One region of the Arthrobacter sp. BE255 genome, then DNA from elsewhere that is predicted to be linked to it. Evidence: riboswitches for the same ligand, from Rfam matches in the RefSeq annotation. Region 1 holds a riboswitch; each other region holds the start of a gene.

Region 1 (4,304 bases):
GGCGCCGCCAGGACCAAGGTCCGGACGGCGCCGTCGAACGTTAACGCCCCTGCCACGCCTACCCGTCGATTGCTCCAACAGCGCCCTTTAGCACTCCCAAAAGGGCGCTGTTGGAGCAATCGATGAGGTGTGGCGGGAAGTTACTTGCGCAGTTCGCCCACCACAAAGTCGATGCTGGCCAGCAATGCGGTGACATCAGCCGGTTCGATGGCCACGAACGTTGCGATCCGGAGCTGGTTGCGGCCCAGCTTGCGGTAGGGCTCGGTGTCCACAATGCCGTTGGCACGCAGCACCTTGGCAACAACAGCCGCGTCCACGGAGTCGTCAAAGTCGATCGTGGCGATGACGTTGGAGCGTTCCTCGGCCTTGGCCACAAACGGCGTGGCGTAGTCGGAGGCCTCGGCCCAGGAGTAAATCCGGCCGGCGGAGTCTGCCGTGCGGGCCGACGCGAAGTCCAGGCCGCCGTTGGCGTTCAGCCACTGCACCTGGGAGTCCAGGGTCACCAGGGTGGACAGCGACGGTGTGTTGTAGGTCTGGTTGAGGCGGGAGTTGTCGATCGCCGTCTGCAGGTCCAGGAAGTCCGGGATCCAGCGGCCGCTTGCCTTGACCCGGGCGGCGCGCTCCAGCGCGGCGGGGGAGAAGAGGCCAAGCCACAGGCCGCCGTCGGATGCAAAGTTCTTCTGCGGAGCGAAGTAGTACACGTCCGCTTCGGCAACGTCCACGTCCAGGCCGCCGGCGGCCGACGTCGCGTCCACCAGGACCAGGGCGCCGTCGTCGGCTCCGGACACGCGCTTAACCGGCGCGGACACGCCAGTGGAGGTCTCGTTCTGCGGCCAGGCGTAGACGTCCACGCCGGCCTCGGCCTGGGCAACGGGGCGGGTTCCGGGCTCGGACTTGATGATGGAGGAGGCGTCCAGGAACGGCGCCTTGTTGGTGGCGGAGGCAAACTTGGAGCCGAATTCGCCGAAGGACAGGTGCTGGGCCTTCTTTTCCACCAGGCCAAAGCTGGCAATGTCCCAGAACGCGGTTGAGCCGCCGACGCCCAGTACCACTTCGTAGCCCTCGGGGGCCCGGAAGAACTGGCTGAGGCCCTCGCGGACAGAACCGACGAGGTTCTTGACCGGGGCCTGGCGGTGGGAGGTGCCCAGGATGGTCTTGGACGCGGCTGAGAGTGCTTCAATCTGTTCCGGCCTGACCTTGGAAGGTCCTGCGCCGAACCGTCCGTCCTTTGGCAGGAGGTCGGCAGGAATAGTGATGCTGGTTTCGCTCACAGGGGCTCCAATTTCGGCGTGGACGTAACTCACGTCCGGGACGGTGGGATGGCCGGCAGTCGACGATGGCTGCAACACGGACCTCCCTTATTCTGCCTGAACCGCCGATTGGGCGGGAACCGGCACCGTCATAGTCCAGCCATTGAGACAAGCCTCCGGCAGCCCAGGAATTATCCGGACAAACTCAAAATAGGCTAAGCTTTTCAACGGACTACGTCGCTGTCGGTACGCGATACGGTGGGACAACGCAAGGTACTGCGCTCGAGGAGCTGAGCTGGATGACGGATCTGATCGATACCACGGAGATGTATCTTCGGACCATTTTGGAGCTTGAGGAAGAGAACATCGTTGCTCTTCGCGCACGCATCGCCGAGCGGCTCCGGCACTCCGGTCCCACGGTGTCCCAAACCATCGGCCGGATGGAACGTGACGGCCTCGTGGTGGTCTCCGGAGACCGCCACCTGGAGCTGACAGAGGCAGGCCGTAAGCGGGCCACGGAAGTCATGCGCAAGCACCGGCTCGCGGAGCGCCTCCTGGCGGATGTCATCGGCCTGGACTGGGCTTACGTCCATGACGAGGCGTGCCGCTGGGAGCACGTGATGAGTGAACGCGTCGAGCGGCGCATCTACGAACTGCTGAACCACCCCACGGAATCCCCCTATGGCAATCCCATTCCGGGCCTCGCGGCGCTGGGCGGCCAGGCGTCGTCGCCCTTTACGGACGGCGTGATCAATCTCCTCGAAGCGATGAAGGGCTACGGCCCGGGCTCCAGCGTGGTTGTCAGCCGGCTGGCGGAACCCATCCAGGTGGAGCCGGAGTTGCTCATCCAGCTTGACGAGGGCGGGATCCGGCCCGGTGCCGCGGTCTCGCTGGAGCGCGTGGGCGACTACATCTCGGTCCGGGTGGCCGGGATCGAAGGGGCGCTGGAGCTCCCGCCGGAAGTCGCCGCGCACGTATTTGTATCCGTCGCCTGACGCCTGTTCAGGGGAGGCGCTGAACGGCGTATTTACCCCATTCGTTGGGGTTTACGCAAAGATAACGGAATTGTTACTGTCCGGCTTAATCGCCTATAGTTAACGCCAAGCGTCGATACAAAAGCGTTACCTGATCTGGAGCCGAGCTCTGCCAGCAGATCGGAGTACGAGTCACCAACTGGCAGAGGCGGGGGAACCACAACCGGCGGTCGCAAGGCCGCCTTGGGGTGAAGTCCGTCAGCAGCAAGCCTCTTCCAGCGAAGGATCCTACGGGATATCTCTCTGCGCCGAAGCTTGCTTACGGCGGACCGGGTCTTTGAACTCTCTGACCCGAATCCGACAGCTAACTTCGCAGGCTATCCAGAGAGGAACCGTTCTTGACCATGCAGAATTCCAGGGGCCGCCGCCGCGCGGCAGGCCCCGCAGCAGCGCCCCGCGTTGCCGCAGCAGTGGCCGCGGACAGGCCCCGGGATCCACAGCGCGATGCGCGCCGCCGCCGGGGCCCCTTCCGGCAGATCACCGATTTCGCGGCCGCCAGCGGCGTTGGCCAAAAGGCAGGCATTGCCCTTGCCGCCACCGGCCTGGTGCTCACTGTCACGGTGCCGGCCACCAGCCCCGTGCTGGCCACTCCCGACGCCGGCCAGCAGGCGTCGGCTGTTTCCGCAGCTCCGCAGCCTGAAATCTCCGCCGAAGCAGCCGCAAGAATCGACTTCAGCCGCTCCTCCGTGGTCACCCAGGGCGATCCCGACGGCAAGCTCAAGCAGCTCCTGAGCGCCCAGTCCGCGGGCTCGATCACCAGGGCCGCATCCGCAGGCAGCCTGGGCGCCCCGCTGGCCAGCCTCGTCACCGCTTCGCCGTTCGGCTACCGCGTCAGCCCCATCACCGGCGGCACCGGCGACTTCCACCGCGGCCAGGACTACGTGGCCCAGTGCGGCACCTCTGTCCTGGCAGCAGCCAGCGGCACCGTGACTTTCGCCGGATGGCACCAGTACGGCGGCGGCAACCGCGTGGTGGTGGATCACGGCAACGGCCTTGAAACCACGTACAACCACCTCTCGTCGTTCAACGTCAAGGTTGGCCAGACGGTCAGCCGCGGCGACGTGGTGGCGCTCAGCGGCACCACGGGAGCCTCCACCGGCTGCCACCTCCACTTCGAGGTCCAGGTCAACGGTGAAGTCGTTGACCCCACCGGCTGGCTCTAGCCAAATGATGGCAAGCTCTCACATTCGCGTGACATCCCGTGACCTGAATGTGACATTCGATCTGAACTCCTGTAACGTCTAACGTGCGTCAACTTTTCCGAAGTTGACGTTCTTGAGTGGATTGCCTAGCTCTGCCACCGCTCAAGGTCCGTTCGCATGACATCGTCTGGCAGGGGCGGGGGAACCAATTTTGGTCTTCGAAGTCTGAAGGCCTTGGGGTTAAGTCGCAAAGCTTCCTAGGAAGCGGCGTGGCCGGGTGAACTCCCATCCGAATCCGACAGCTCACCTCGTAGGCATTGGGAGAGGCTACCTTCGTGTCTTCACGCCATAATTCCGCGCGTCACCGCGCGCAAACGGTTCGCACCAACCCTTTGGGCCCCGTGTCCAAGGCTGTCAGTGCGAATGCCGGGACCGTAGGTCGCCAGGCTGCTGTCATCGCAGCTGCATCAGGTCTGATCCTGAGCATGGGGCTTCCGGCCAACGCGGCGGACACCACCGCCGGCGTATCCGCATCCACCGAGTCCGGCTCGCAGACTGCCCTTGCCGTCACCGCTGCCCCCACGGCCACCGTCTCCTTCGAGCGTCCCGTGGTCAAGACCACGCCGGCCCCGAAGGTCGAAACGGTCCGTGCGCAGTCCACTGACACGGAACGGACTTCCGAGGCAACGGCCACCAAAGCCAGCAAGCTGACGGACGCCGTATCCTCTGCGGCCGCATCCGGCCTGGCAGCCATCGCCTACACCGGCATCGGCCACCCCTACGTCTGGGGCGGCACCTCTCCCAGCGGCTGGGACTGCTCCGGATTCACCCAGTGGGTCTACGCCCAGGCCGGCATCAGCATTCCGCGTGTCAACGCC
Region 2 (4,304 bases), on a different contig from region 1:
TTGAGATATTTCGCCGCGTTGGCCACCAGCCCGTCCTGGCCCACCACGGCGATGATGTCCTCCGGTGCGAGCAGGAAGCGGCTGAGGTCCGCACGTTCCACTTCGGCACGGCGCCATTCGGCGGGAACTGCGGTCCGCAGGGAGGCCACCGCAGCGGTGAGCCTGTCGTGCCGCTCCTGGACGTCCTGGATGCTGCGGCCCCTGGTGCGGAGGAAGAATTCGGCCTGGCCGCGTGTGGCGTGCCGGTCCAGCAGTTCCTGGAGCTCGGTCCGGCGGTGGACGATGACGATGCGCGGGGTTGCCATGATGCGTCCCTACTTGGTGATGGCCGTCGGCGTCCCGGCCACGGGAGCCTCCCTGAACAGCCCGGCCAGTGCCCCGCTCAGGAGGTCCGGGGTGATGGTGAGGTTGCCGATGTTGGGCAGCGATCCTGCAGCCTCGCGCAGCGCCAGAGCCAGCAGCGTGGCCTGCTCCATGCCCCGGTAGACCTCCATGGTGGCTGCTTCGCGTGCCGCGGCCGCTTCGCCCACCAGCCGGATCTGGTTTGCTTCGGCGGAGGTGGTGATGACTTGGCGTTCGGCCGCAGCCTGTGCCTCGATCAGGCCGGCGGCGGCCTTTTCCCCGGCCTGGCGCCGGGCGTTGGCGCCCTCCTGGGCGACCAGGTGTTCGCGCCGGGTGGCCAGTTCAATTTGGCTCGCCATTTCGTTTTCGGAGATGGTCCGTTCACGCTCGACGGCGACCGCCCGGCGTTCGTACACGGCCCGGTCTGCCTCGGACTGGAGCTGTTCGCGGACGGGTGTCTGGAGCGCACGTTCGACGTCGGACTCGGGCCGGACCGCCAGGACCTGGACCCCGAGGATCTCGATGCCGGTGGACAGGAGCCGCGCGTCAGTTCGGAGCGCTTCGGTGAGGACAGCCCGGAGCTGGCTGACGCCGCGCTCGAGGGCTTCGGAGAGGGTGGTGGTGGCGATCTGGTCGATCGCATGGCTCTGGCACAGCTGGCCGATGATCGTGGCCACCTGTTCGCGTCCCGTGGCCGGAGCTGAACCGGCCGGCTGGAGGCCGAAGTCGAGGCGGCTGGACACTGACACGGGGTCAACGAAGCGGTAGGTCACGTTTGCCTGGACGCTCACGTCCTGGTGGTCACGGGTGATGGCGTGGAACAGGGTGGGCAGTTCCTGGTCATCCACGGGGACCTCGCTGAGCACGGAGTTCGCAGGCCGGAACCAGAACGCCTGGCCCACACCCTGGTGCCTTACCTGGCCTTGCTGCAGGTGGACGACGTATCCCGTAGGGCTGCCCAGGAAGTGGCTGATCCAGGGGTAGCGCTTGATGCTTGCCATGAGCTTCTCCTTCTATGTTTTCGTCATTATGACGATAACTAGACAGTAGGATCGTCGAGGCTTTATTGTCAAGGTGACGATAAATATCTAGGATGGCTTCATGGCTGAACCCCGCACGGCTCCTGCGCGCTTCCCGGTGACCGTCGACGTCGTCGCCCTCACCGTTCGCGACGGCACCCTGAATGTCCTGCTGATTACCCGCCTGATAGATCCCTTCCGCGGCCAGCCCGCCCTGCCGGGCGGTTTCGTCCTGGCCGGTGAGGAGTTGCTGGATGCTGCGGGCCGGGAGCTGGCTGAGGAGACCGGCGTCGGGCATCTTCCAGGGCATTTGGAGCAACTGGGCAGCTATGGCCCCAAGGGACGCGACCCGCGCGGGGACGTGCTCACCGTGGCCCACCTGCTGCTCGCTCCGGACTTTCCGGTTCTGGCGGCTGGCAGCGACGCCGCACATGCTGCCTGGTACCCCGTCAGGAAGGTCATGAACGGCGAAGTGAAGCTCGCCTTTGATCACGAGCGGATCCTCCGTGACGCCTTGGAGCGGGCGAAAGCAAAACTCGAATACTCGCCGTTGGGGGCGGCTTTCTGTGGGAAGGAGTTCACCATAGCCCAGCTCCGCGCCGTCTACGAGGCTGTCTGGGGCACCCGCCTTGACCCCCGCAACTTCCACCGCAAGGCCACAGGAACGCCTGATTTCCTGGAAGATACCGGGCGGATGACGGCCGGCGACGCCGGCCGTCCTGCCGCCCTCTACCGGCTGGCTGAAGCTGCCAGGCCGGCTGCCGGACAGCCGGCGCGTGCCGTACTCAACCCGCCGCTGATGCGACCGCGGGACTGATTCCCCCGGTGTGAAGGGGAGTTGCCAGGGTCAGTACCAGTTGTTCTCGGCGCGGAATTCCAGGGCTTTTTCCGGCGAACCATAGCGTTCCTTGATGTAGCCCAATCCTCGGTCAACCTGGCTCGGCCGCCACTTTGCCGACGTGTCCCAGAGCGCGTTCAGGGCAGTCATCTGATCTGCACCCCATCCATAGGACGCCAGGCGGGCGCTGGCATATGAGCGGGTATCGACTGCTTCGTCGGTGTTGTCATCCCCTTCATCGGAGGGGGCAGCGGTACCGGTGGGCGAGGGGGCGGGCGACGCGGCCACTGGCGTGGGTGTGGGTGTGGGTGTGGGTGTGGTTGGGGTGGCCGGTGGCGTCGTCGTGGGTGCTGGTGCGGCCCCTGCCGGAGACGCTGGCGGAGCAGTTGTTGCCGCTGAAATAACCGGCGGCTGAAGGATCACAGTGGGCCCCGGTGAAGGCGGAACTGCGGCGGGGGAGTCAGCCAGAATTCCGGCCAGGGTGGGAGCGTCCACTGGCATGGGGAGGTCGGCGACGGCTGGCACAGACGAGGCATTGGGATCCGACGCGGCGGGCACGTTACCGGTGCCCGGGGCAGCCTCTGCCGGGGTGCCCGGTGCGCCCGAAGGAGTCACGCGTCCATTAGCGTAGGTGGGCTGCGCTCCCGACGTTGCACGAGTCGCGTCCGTTGCGCCGGGAGCATCCTGGGCGGACGACTCCTTGCCGAAGAAGGGCAGCTCGGTAGCCTGGCTGGCTGTGCCGACAGCAAGCAGCACGGCAAGGGAGCCGGCGACTATCGCCATTCGATGACCGATAACGCGAACCGAAGCGGCTCTCTTCAGGATGGCCCGGGCATCGGAGCTGAAAGCAGCGGCTACCTGGGGGCTAACTGCTGTTGTTGGTGCGCCGCCCCGGCCTGCGGCTCTCCGTGGGCGTTGCGGAGCGGTACCCATGGGGGCTATTGCCGGTATGGCTTCGGTTGCAGGAGACGCAGTTTCCGCGGGACGTCCTGATTCCGGGGCAGGCGGTACGTCGATGGCCGGGCGCCTGTCCCTGCGTCGTCGCAGCGGGGCGGACGCCGGTTCGGTGGAACCATGCCCGGTATGTGGCACTTCGGCGTCGGAACTTGCGGGGGTGAGTGGAGTGGTGATGACCGGCGCAGCACCTGCGCGGTGCCGCCCGGTCCGAAAAGGGCGCGACTGATCAAGCGAACGGGACATGATGGTTGCCTCTCAACGCCTGCGGAGTTAGCTGTCGGGTTCGGCGGAGGTCAACCGGCCGGCACGTTAAACGTGACGGCTTCACCCCAAGGACCGCTGGGCAGCGGCCCGAAGACTGTGGGTCCCCCGTCTCTGCCTTAATGTGTTGGGAGTCCGGGATGTGGCAGAGCTCGGCGTCAGCCCGGACGCAGCCCGATCCAGATGGGCCACCCCAAGACCGTACACGAACCCGTCCGTTAAGTCACGTTTAGGTAACAGGAATGATCCGTGCCGCGAGTTACCTTGTGTCCGCCCTCGATTGCCCAGGGGTATCGGCTGACAGGCCAAGGCGCAGCGGTAGGCCGGCCGAGCTTTGGATCGTCCACTGGACGTAAGGTTTGATGGAACACGGTGCGATGGGGGACGTCACCGGGTTGCTTCAGCGGTGCTGCGTCCCCCAAGGCGCCGGGTCCAAGGATCGGCGGCAACCATCGCGATCTGACACATCAACAGGGGGAACAATGACAGTAATGCTGATCGGCGGGGGCGCACTTGCCCTCCTGCTCATCGCGGGATTCATCTTCTACACTTCGAGCATCCGGTTCGCTAAGCCGAACGAGGCCATGCTCATCACCGGTAAGAGCGATCCGAACACAACCGATGAAACGTCCGATGACCAGTCCCGTGTCATCATCAACAACCGGGCGTTCGTTAACCCGATCACCGAGCGCGTAAGCCACATCTCGCTGTCGTCGCGTCAGGTTGAAGTCACCATCGAAGCGATCTCCAACAACGGCATCCAGCTCAAGCTGGCCGGCGTTGCCCAGGTAAAGGTCGGCGGTGACAAGATCTCTGTCCGCAAGGCAGCCCAGCGTTTCCTTGACCAGCAGGACGCCATCGATCACTACACGCAGGAAACCCTGTCG
Region 3 (4,304 bases), on a different contig from region 1:
AACAACCTTCCCCAGCTCACCCACCCGGACGGTTCCCCCATCCGCGCCCTGGTGGTCGACGACGAGCCCAGCCTTTCCGAACTGATGAGCATGGGGCTTCGCATGGCCGGCTGGTCGGTAGCCGTTGCCGCGGACGGCCCGGAGGCGGTGAAACTCGCCAAGGAGTTCCGCCCTGACGTCCTGGTCCTTGACGTGATGCTTCCCGGGTTCGACGGCGTTGAGCTGCTGACCAGGATCCGTGCGTTCGCGCCGGAGGTACCTGCGCTCTTCCTGACTGCCAAGGACGCTGTCCAGGACCGGATCGTAGGCCTGGCCGCCGGCGGCGACGACTACGTCACCAAACCCTTCAGCATGGAGGAGGTCCTGCTCCGGCTGCACCGGCTGGTCCAGCGCTCCGGCGTGGCGGCGATGGACACCGCGGAACTGGTGGTGGGCGACCTCGTCCTCAACATCGACACCCGCGAAGTGACCAGGGCAGGCGACCAGCTCCAGCTGACCGCCACCCAGTTCGAGCTGCTCCGGTACCTCATGGAGAACCCCAAGCGGGTCATCAGCAAGGCGCAGATCCTGGACCGGGTCTGGGACTACGACTTCGGCGGGCAAGCCAACATCGTGGAACTGTACATCTCCTACCTCCGCAAGAAGGTCGATGCCGTGCATCCGCCCATGATCCACACCGTGCGCGGCGCCGGATACGTCATCAAGCCGGCGGACTAGGCCGTGTCCCTTTCCGGTGTTGCGCGCACACACGGCCGGAGCTGGCTCAAGCCGTCCACGTGGCACCTGCGCACCCGCCTCGTCCTGGTGGCCATGGCCCTGCTGGTGGCCATCTGCGGAGCGGTGGGCCTGTTCAGCTACGCGTCCATGGATTCGTTCCTGACCCGCCAGCTCGACGAACAGCTCAGCCAGGCCGCCTCCCGTTCCAACGACCCCGGCCGCCCGCCGCTGGGTGGCTTCAACGGCCGGCCTGACCCGCTCGATTCCCGCGGCCAGAGCGTGGGCACTCTCAACGCCCGGATCCTGGACAGCCAGGTCAACAGTGCCGGGTTCCTGGCCTCCGACACCACCCGCTCCCCCCTGTCCGCCCAGGACAAGGAGATCCTGCTTGCGCTCCAGAAGGACTCCATCCCGGTGGACAGGACACTCTCCAACGGCGATTACCGGCTGGTGGCGGTGCAGACCAACTACGGCGATGTCCTGGTGACCGGGCTTCCGCTCGCCGGGAAGGAAAGCACGCTCACCTCCCTGGTGTGGACGTTTGTGTTTGTTTCCCTCGGCGGGCTGGTGCTGATCGGCCTGGCCGGGACCATCCTGATCCGGCGCACCATGCAGCCGCTGGAGCAGCTGTCCGAAGTCGCTACGCGCGTTTCGCGGCTCCCACTGGACGCCGGTGAGGTGGCACTCGCGGTGCGCGTCCCGCCGTCGAACTCCAACCCCGGGACCGAGGTGGGCAGCGTGGGGCACGCGCTGAACCTCATGCTGGACAACGTGGCCAGCGCGCTGCAGGCGAGGCAGCGGAGCGAGACCAAGGTGCGGCAGTTCGTTGCCGATGCATCGCACGAGCTGCGCACCCCGCTGACGGCGATCCGCGGCTACACCGAGCTGATGCGGATGACCGAGAATTTCACCCCGGATGGGCGGAAGTCGCTGGCCCGGGTTCAAAGCCAGTCCGAGCGGATGACCACCCTGGTGGAGGACCTGCTCCTGCTTGCCCGGCTGGATGAGGGCCAGCCGCTGAAACTCAGCGAAGTGGACCTCACGCAACTGGTGGTCGAGACGGTCAGCGACGAGAAAGTCATCGCACCGGACCACAACTGGCACCTGGAACTTCCGGACGAGCCACTGGCGGTCAACGGCGACGCCTCCCAGCTGCGCCAGGTACTGGTCAACCTGCTCTCCAACGCCCGCAAGCACACGGCTCCCGGCACTACGGTGACCACGGCCGTGATGAGGTCGGCTGACGGCAGTGCCGTGGTGTCTGTGACGGACGACGGCGGGGGGATCCCGGCCGAATTCGTGGACCATGTTTTCGCCCGGTTTGCCCGCGCAGACGCCGCGCGCACGGGCGCGGCACCGTCTGCCGGAGCCGCGGCGTCGGAAGGCACCAGCGGCCTGGGCCTGTCCATTGTCCAGTCCATCGTGGAAGCCCACGGCGGGAGCGTGGAGGTGACGTCCCGGCCCGGCCGGACCGAGTTCGCGCTGCGCCTTCCAGTGGTTGCGTGATCAATGCAAGGCAACGCACCGGCGTCGTGATCTCTGTTACCAAAATGTGACTTAAGCTCCAACCTCCTGTACCGTCGATTGGGTGCGGTTCCCTTTTGGTCCGCATGTCCGGAGGACGCCAAGCTCTGCCGCTTCCCGGATTCCGCTTGACCAGGCAGAGGCGGGGGACCCAGAGTCCCGGGCATTTGATGCCCTTGGGGTGAAGCCAGCACGTGATGTTTCCGTGTGGCCGGATGCCCTCATCCGAACCCGACAGCTAACTCCGCAGGTGTGAGAGGCGATCCATCATGTCTGAATTTAAGGTAGAAACACGCCCGCAGAGCGGGTCCATCAAACCTCACGGCCGCCGCAGGCTCCCGGAAGCGGAAGCACCGGCACCTGCAACGGCCACGTCCCGGCTGGCTAAAATTCCGTCTTTGGGCCGCCGTGCAGCCATGTTCACCGCTGCCTGTGCCCTGCTTATCGGCGTGGGTGCCGCGGGCCAGGCCTCCGAGTCCAGCCTTCCGGTAGCCGCGAGCGAAACCCAGCCGTCGCCCGCAGCATCAGCTGCCGCCGACATCCAGTCCAAACTGAGCTTCGAAAAGGCCGAAATCCAGGCGCAGCCCGCCCCGGCGCCCGCACCGGCTGAGATCAGTGTTGCCCCGCAGGCCGCCGAGCCGGCACCTGCTCCCGAGCCGGCGCCTGCCCCCGTGGTGGCCGTCAATGATCCGGCCGGAGCCCAGGCATACGCTGCCGGCCAGCTCGCCAGCTATGGCTGGTCCGCTGACCAGATGCAGTGCCTGCAGACGCTGTGGACCAAGGAATCCGACTGGACCACCACGGCCACCAATGCGAGCAGCGGTGCCTACGGCATCGTCCAGTCGCTGCCCGCCGAGAAGATGGCGAGCGCCGGTGCGGACTACCTCACCAACTACCGCACGCAGATCAACTGGGGCCTGAACTACATCCAGGAGCGCTACCAGTCACCGTGCGGTGCCCTGAACTTCCACTTGTCGCACAACTGGTACTAAGCCGGCCTCTCCGGCTTCCGGCCAAAGCACGCAGCAGGCCCTGAATCCCCCCGGTTCAGGGCCTGCTGCTTTTGGCGTCGCCGCCTCCACAGCAGCTTCACAGCCATGGCCTAAAGCCTTCACAACACCGAACGCCATCCTTGATGCATGACACCTATTGGCCAGGCACACCGCGCACCGCAGCGGACCGGACCCTTGCCCGCGACGCCGGCAGCCGACTCCCGCTGCCACCCTGTTGAGATCCTGCCCGGAGTCCCTGTCCTAGAGGTGGCTGTCCCTGTCCATAACGCGGAACAGAGCCTCGAGGCCGCGCTCCGGCGCCTCCACCGGCATCTCGGCAGCGCCTTCCCGCATTCGTTCCGGATCACGGTCGCTGACAACGCCAGCACGGACGGGACCTTGAGGATCGCCGAACGGATAGCCCGGGATCTGCGCGACGTGACCGTTGTCCGGCTGGGCGAGGCAGGGCGTGGAAATGCCCTGCGCACTGTCTGGCTCGCGTCGCCGTCGCCGGTTCTGGCGTATCTTGACCTGGACCTCGAGCCATCGGCGCTGGACCCGCTGCTGGCTCCCCTGCTCACGGGACAGGCAGATGTGGCGACCGGCGCCCGCAGGGGCAATCCGGCGTCGGGCCCACTGCGGCGCGGGTTCCTCCCCCGGTGCCTCAGCCTGGTGCTCCGGTCCGTGTCCGGCGCACGGTTCAGTGATCCGCAATGCGGCGCAAAGGCCATCCGGTCCGAAGCCGCCCGGCGCCTCCTCCCCCACACCGCCAACAGATCCTGGTTCTTCGACACCGAACTGCTGGTCCTGGCCAACACCTGCGGCTTGCGCGTACTCGAAGTGCCCGTGGAATGGACCGACGCGTCGGATTCCAACGTCGACTACAGCCGGACTGCCCTTGCCTATCTCCGCGACGCTGGACGGCTCCGGCGAGACCTGCGGTCCGGCCGGATCCCGGTGCCCGCGGTCCGGGCTTCCCTGGCCTGCGGCTCCGGGCCATACTTGGGCCATGAAATTCACCACCACCATCCTGGGCAGCGGCAACAAGGCAGGCATTGAGGTTCCGGAAGA
Region 4 (4,304 bases), on a different contig from region 1:
GCAAGGACGCTGCTGTACCGGGCAAACGGGCGTTATCCGATGGGATGCCCGTGATCGCACGTGGTTTGCCCGTCCGGAATTTCGTGTCCCTGGATGCACGTCACGGTGGGAGGCTGGGGAAGGTCATGGGCCAGGAAGAACAGGCTGCTCCGCCCGTGCTCAAACCCTGCGTCCTCCCGTTTCAGCCAGGACCGATGGCTTCGGTGAGCTGAATCAGCCGACCGTTTGTCTTCCTGCTGATGATGCCCGAAGGGATTCCTGACCATGGCGACCGCGACCTTTCCATGACCGTCACTGCCCGGGGCAGTGATGAACCGGTACCGAAATTTTACGCCGCCGGTGCCGCCGCCGGCACGGGTAGTCTTGAAACATGAGCACCACAACCCCAGCAACGCTCACCTTTGACGGCCGCTTCGCCCGGGAATTCGAGGAGCTTGCTGTTCCGTGGCAGGCGGAGGAAGCGCCGGCACCGGAGCTCCTCGTCCTGAATGAAGCCTTGGCCAGTGAACTGGGCCTGGATCCGTCGTCCCTGCGGACGCCCGAGGGGACGCTGATGCTGATCGGCAACAGGATCCCGGAAGGCGCCACCCCGGTAGCCCAGGCCTACGCCGGTCATCAGTTTGGCGGGTACTCGCCGCTGCTGGGCGACGGTCGCGCACTGCTGCTCGGCGAGGTCACCGACGTCCACGGGCGACTGCGCGATGTCCATCTCAAAGGCTCCGGCCGTACGCCTTTCGCCCGCGCCGGTGACGGCCTGGCCGTCGTCGGTCCGATGCTGCGCGAATACATTGTCAGTGAAGCCATGCACGCCATGGGCATCCCCACGACGCGGTCACTCGCCGTTGTGGCCACAGGACGCCCCGTCCGCCGCGAAACCATGCTTCCCGGGGCTGTGCTCACCCGCGTTGCGAGCAGCCACCTGCGCGTGGGCAGCTTCCAGTTCGCCCGCGTCAATGGTGACACCGAACTCCTCCGGCGCCTGGCCGACCACGCGATCAGCCGCCACCATCCGGACGCCGCGCAGGCCGGGCAGCCCTATCTGGCGTTGTTCGATGCCGTTATCGCCGCCCAGGCGTCGCTGGTGGCCCAGTGGATGCTCGTGGGCTTCGTCCACGGGGTGATGAATACGGACAACATGACCATTTCAGGCGAAACCATCGACTACGGACCCTGCGCGTTCATGGATGCCTTCAACCCCGGTGCGGTCTACAGCTCCATCGACGCGGGCGGACGCTACGCCTACGCGAACCAGCCGCACATTGCAGAATGGAACCTCACCCGGCTGGCCGAGGCCCTTCTGCCCCTGCTCCATGAGGACCAGGAACAGGCGGTTGCGCTCGCAGTGGAGTCCCTGGGCGGGTTCCGGAAGCTGTACAGCGCGGCCTGGTCCGCCGGGATGACATCCAAGCTTGGGCTGGCCGCGGAACCGGACGACGACGCAGTATCCCTACTGGTGAACGACTTGCTGGCACTGCTTGAGGAAGGACAGATTGATTACACCTCGTTCTTCCGGAGCCTCGGCTCGGCAGCCCGGGGCACGCCTGACACTGTCCGGGCCATGTTCGCGGACCCGGCAGCATTCGATGCATGGGCCAAACGATGGCTTGCCCTGGCACCGGACACAGGCTTGATGGATCGGGTGAACCCCGCCTACATTCCCAGGAACCACCTGGTGGAGGAGGCTCTGGCCGCCGCTACTGCAGGCGACCTGGACCCGTTCCGCCGCCTGGTGGACGTCCTGGCGAACCCATACACCGAGCGTCCCGGCCTGGAACGCTACGCCGGTCCCGCGCCGGTTGACTTCGGGAATTACCGGACCTTCTGCGGGACCTGAGCGAACACAAGGGATGGACGACGGCGGCGCGCGGCTGGGTGCCGCCCGCCGCCGTCGTGCACGGCCGGATCACGCTACGCGGACGAAGGACGCTCCGGCCAGCCAGCTGAGTGAGTGGACTTCGGTCTTGTAGCCGTCCACGCCGCCGCTGACAACCTGGCCGTTTCCGGCGTAGACGCCCACATGGCCGGCCGTGATGACCAGGTCACCAGCGGCAGGAGTACCCACCACGGAGCCGTACGCGAAGAACTGGGTTGGCGCCAGGTCTCCCACACTCTTGCCTACCGAGCGCAGGGCCTTCTCCACCATGGCGGTGCAGTCCTGCTGGATGCCGAGCTGGGAGTAAGCGGAGGCCAGGATGGCCGCGCCGAGCGAGCCGGACGGAGCCTGCGCCACGGGGGCGGAGGTGGAGGCCAGCTTGACGCCGGTGTTGGCCGGAGCGGTGGGGGCCGCTGCTGCCTTGGCCACGGGAGCCGGTGCGGTGTAGCCGGCACCCGGGATCTGGATCTGGTCGCCGGGGTAGATGATGGTGGTCATCGTCAGGCCGTTGACCGACAGGACGTCGCTGAGGGCCACGCCGTAGGCGGCGGAAATAGCGCCCAGGGTGTCGCCGGACACCACGGTGTAGACGGTGGCCGCGGCTGCCGGGGCAGGGGCCGCCGCGGGAGCAGCTACGGGAGCTGCGGCCGGAGCGCTGGTCTGGCCCTGAACATTGACGGTCCCGGAACTGTCGGGTCCGTGGACGCCGGCCTGTGCGGGGGTTCCCACGCTGAAAAGCAGGGCGGATGCGGCAACGGCAGCAAGTGCAGGCCGGCCGAACGCCAGTGCGCGGGCTGTGCCCGTTGCGGACGGGCCGACGAGGGCGGTGGGGCGGACAAGGTTCGCACGATGGCGTACGGCATTAAGGTTCTTTGACACGGGTGATCGCCTCTCCCATGCCTGCGGGGTGAGCTGTCGGGTTCGGGTCGGAGACACCCGGCCGGTTACGGCTCCGCACGGGACGGAGCGATACCGACTTAACCCCAAGGCTTCGAAAGAAGCCGTGGAAACGTGGTTCCCCCGTCCCTGCCAGTGGAATGCGCTGGGGTCCCGGGTCAGTGGCAGGGCTCGGCATACTGGCGGGAATGTCCCGGCTTGAGCCGGGGCACTGCACGACCATAACCAGCGACGGATTGGAATGTCACATTCCGGTAACGGAATGTAGGGCGGAAGTCCGTCCGGTTCGTGCACCCGTTCCTGCGCCTCGGGAGACTAGCGCCGCAGGTCAGGGTGGCATTCCCTATATGCCGAAAAGAGTTCACCAAGCGCGTCCTGATTCACAAGAAAATCGGGTATCCGCGGGTTTGTGACGCAACAATTCGATGAAGGTGTGATAAAGGCGATCTCGTGCTGGCCTGCAGGACCTCTTTTGATGATGCCCTGATACACCGGACTGGCGGACGGCGACCCGGGATCTCCGCTGGGTAACAATGTTGGGCCAGGAACGGCTGACCGGGCGTTTTGCCCGGTAAGCTCACCAACTATGTCCCGGTTTGCTCACAGAATGAGGCTGCCCGCCATCGCGGGCGTGCTGGCCGTTGCCCTGATGGGGTCGGCTGCCCTGCTTCCTTCCTACGCCGACGACGACGCCCCGCCCGGCGGTTACCCCTCCTGGCAGGACGTGCAGAACGCCAAGCAAAGCGAGGCCGGCAAGGCCGCAGAGGTCACCAGGATCAACGATCTGCTGGGCGGGCTGCAGGCACAGGCCGAAGCGCTCGGCAGCGCGGCCGTCACCTCCGCCGCCGAGTACGCCGTCGCTGAAGCAGCACTTCAGGCGGCCAGTGCCAAGGTGGATGTCCTCACCGCCCAGACAGCACGCGCAACGGCCGAACTTGGACAGTACAAAAGGGAAATCGGTGCGCTGGCAGCGCAGTCGTACAAGACCGGCGGCACCAACATGGGATTCTTCGTTGCCCTCGACGCCGTCCAGACCAACAGCATCCAGGGCCTCAACATCGTCCAGATAGTCAGCGACAAGACAGCAGCCCTGGTCAACAAATCCGCAGCCGCCGAACGGGTCTCCAGCGCCCTGTCGGAGCAGGAGCAGGCAGCGAGGGCAGAACGCGGGCGCCTGTCAGGGGAAGCGAAGGACAAGCTCGACGCCGCCCAGGCCGCCCAGCAGGCCATGTCACGGCAGATTGCGGAGCAGCAGGAACACGGCCAGGAACTGACGGCCCAGCTGGCGTCGCTCAAAGACACCACCGCCGCGGTCGAGGGCGAGTTCCGGCAGGGCCAGGCCGCCCTGGCCGCCTACGAAGCGGCGCAGGCTGCCAAGCGCGCCGCTGCGCAGGAGCAGGCACGCCAACAGGCTGAGGCAGCAGCCAAAGCTGCGGCCCTCGCCGCCGCGCAAAAACCCGTGAACCCGGCACCGGCCGCGCCAGCTGCACCGGCGGCGCCCGCCCCGGCTCCTACGCCGAGTCCGACGCCGACG

What was found. A riboswitch is a leader RNA that binds a small molecule or an ion and turns the genes downstream of it on or off. The one in region 1 is predicted to bind cyclic di-AMP.
Region 2: it holds a riboswitch for cyclic di-AMP, as region 1 does, so the genes downstream of both, J2X42_RS06990 (hypothetical protein) here and J2X42_RS16865 (M23 family metallopeptidase) in region 1, are expected to answer to the same signal.
Region 3: it holds a riboswitch for cyclic di-AMP, as region 1 does, so the genes downstream of both, J2X42_RS17735 (hypothetical protein) here and J2X42_RS16865 (M23 family metallopeptidase) in region 1, are expected to answer to the same signal.
Region 4: it holds a riboswitch for cyclic di-AMP, as region 1 does, so the genes downstream of both, J2X42_RS07015 (LysM domain-containing protein) here and J2X42_RS16865 (M23 family metallopeptidase) in region 1, are expected to answer to the same signal.

The regions. Positions count from the first base shown of each region.
Region 1 covers NZ_JAVDWK010000010.1:147,975-152,278, reverse strand. The annotation lists gene serC (phosphoserine transaminase) at 141-1,271, opposite strand; gene J2X42_RS16870 (metal-dependent transcriptional regulator) at 1,550-2,245, shown strand; cyclic di-AMP (ydaO/yuaA leader) riboswitch at 2,375-2,618, shown strand; gene J2X42_RS16865 (M23 family metallopeptidase) at 2,629-3,447, shown strand; cyclic di-AMP (ydaO/yuaA leader) riboswitch at 3,595-3,757, shown strand; gene J2X42_RS16860 (NlpC/P60 family protein) at 3,828-4,304, shown strand, end outside.
Region 2 covers NZ_JAVDWK010000003.1:137,486-141,789, forward strand. The annotation lists gene J2X42_RS06975 (hypothetical protein) at 1-305, opposite strand, end outside; gene J2X42_RS06980 (SPFH domain-containing protein) at 315-1,343, opposite strand; gene J2X42_RS06985 (NrtR DNA-binding winged helix domain-containing protein) at 1,444-2,178, shown strand; gene J2X42_RS06990 (hypothetical protein) at 2,209-2,982, opposite strand; cyclic di-AMP (ydaO/yuaA leader) riboswitch at 3,402-3,585, opposite strand; gene J2X42_RS06995 (SPFH domain-containing protein) at 3,900-4,304, shown strand, end outside.
Region 3 covers NZ_JAVDWK010000011.1:123,247-127,550, reverse strand. The annotation lists gene J2X42_RS17745 (response regulator transcription factor) at 1-717, shown strand, start outside; gene J2X42_RS17740 (HAMP domain-containing sensor histidine kinase) at 721-2,223, shown strand; cyclic di-AMP (ydaO/yuaA leader) riboswitch at 2,347-2,505, shown strand; gene J2X42_RS17735 (hypothetical protein) at 2,511-3,233, shown strand; gene J2X42_RS17730 (glycosyltransferase) at 3,381-4,292, shown strand; gene J2X42_RS17725 (YdeI/OmpD-associated family protein) at 4,243-4,304, shown strand, end outside.
Region 4 covers NZ_JAVDWK010000003.1:144,986-149,289, forward strand. The annotation lists gene J2X42_RS07010 (protein adenylyltransferase SelO family protein) at 371-1,834, shown strand; gene J2X42_RS07015 (LysM domain-containing protein) at 1,904-2,752, opposite strand; cyclic di-AMP (ydaO/yuaA leader) riboswitch at 2,756-2,957, opposite strand; gene J2X42_RS07020 (lytic transglycosylase domain-containing protein) at 3,378-4,304, shown strand, end outside.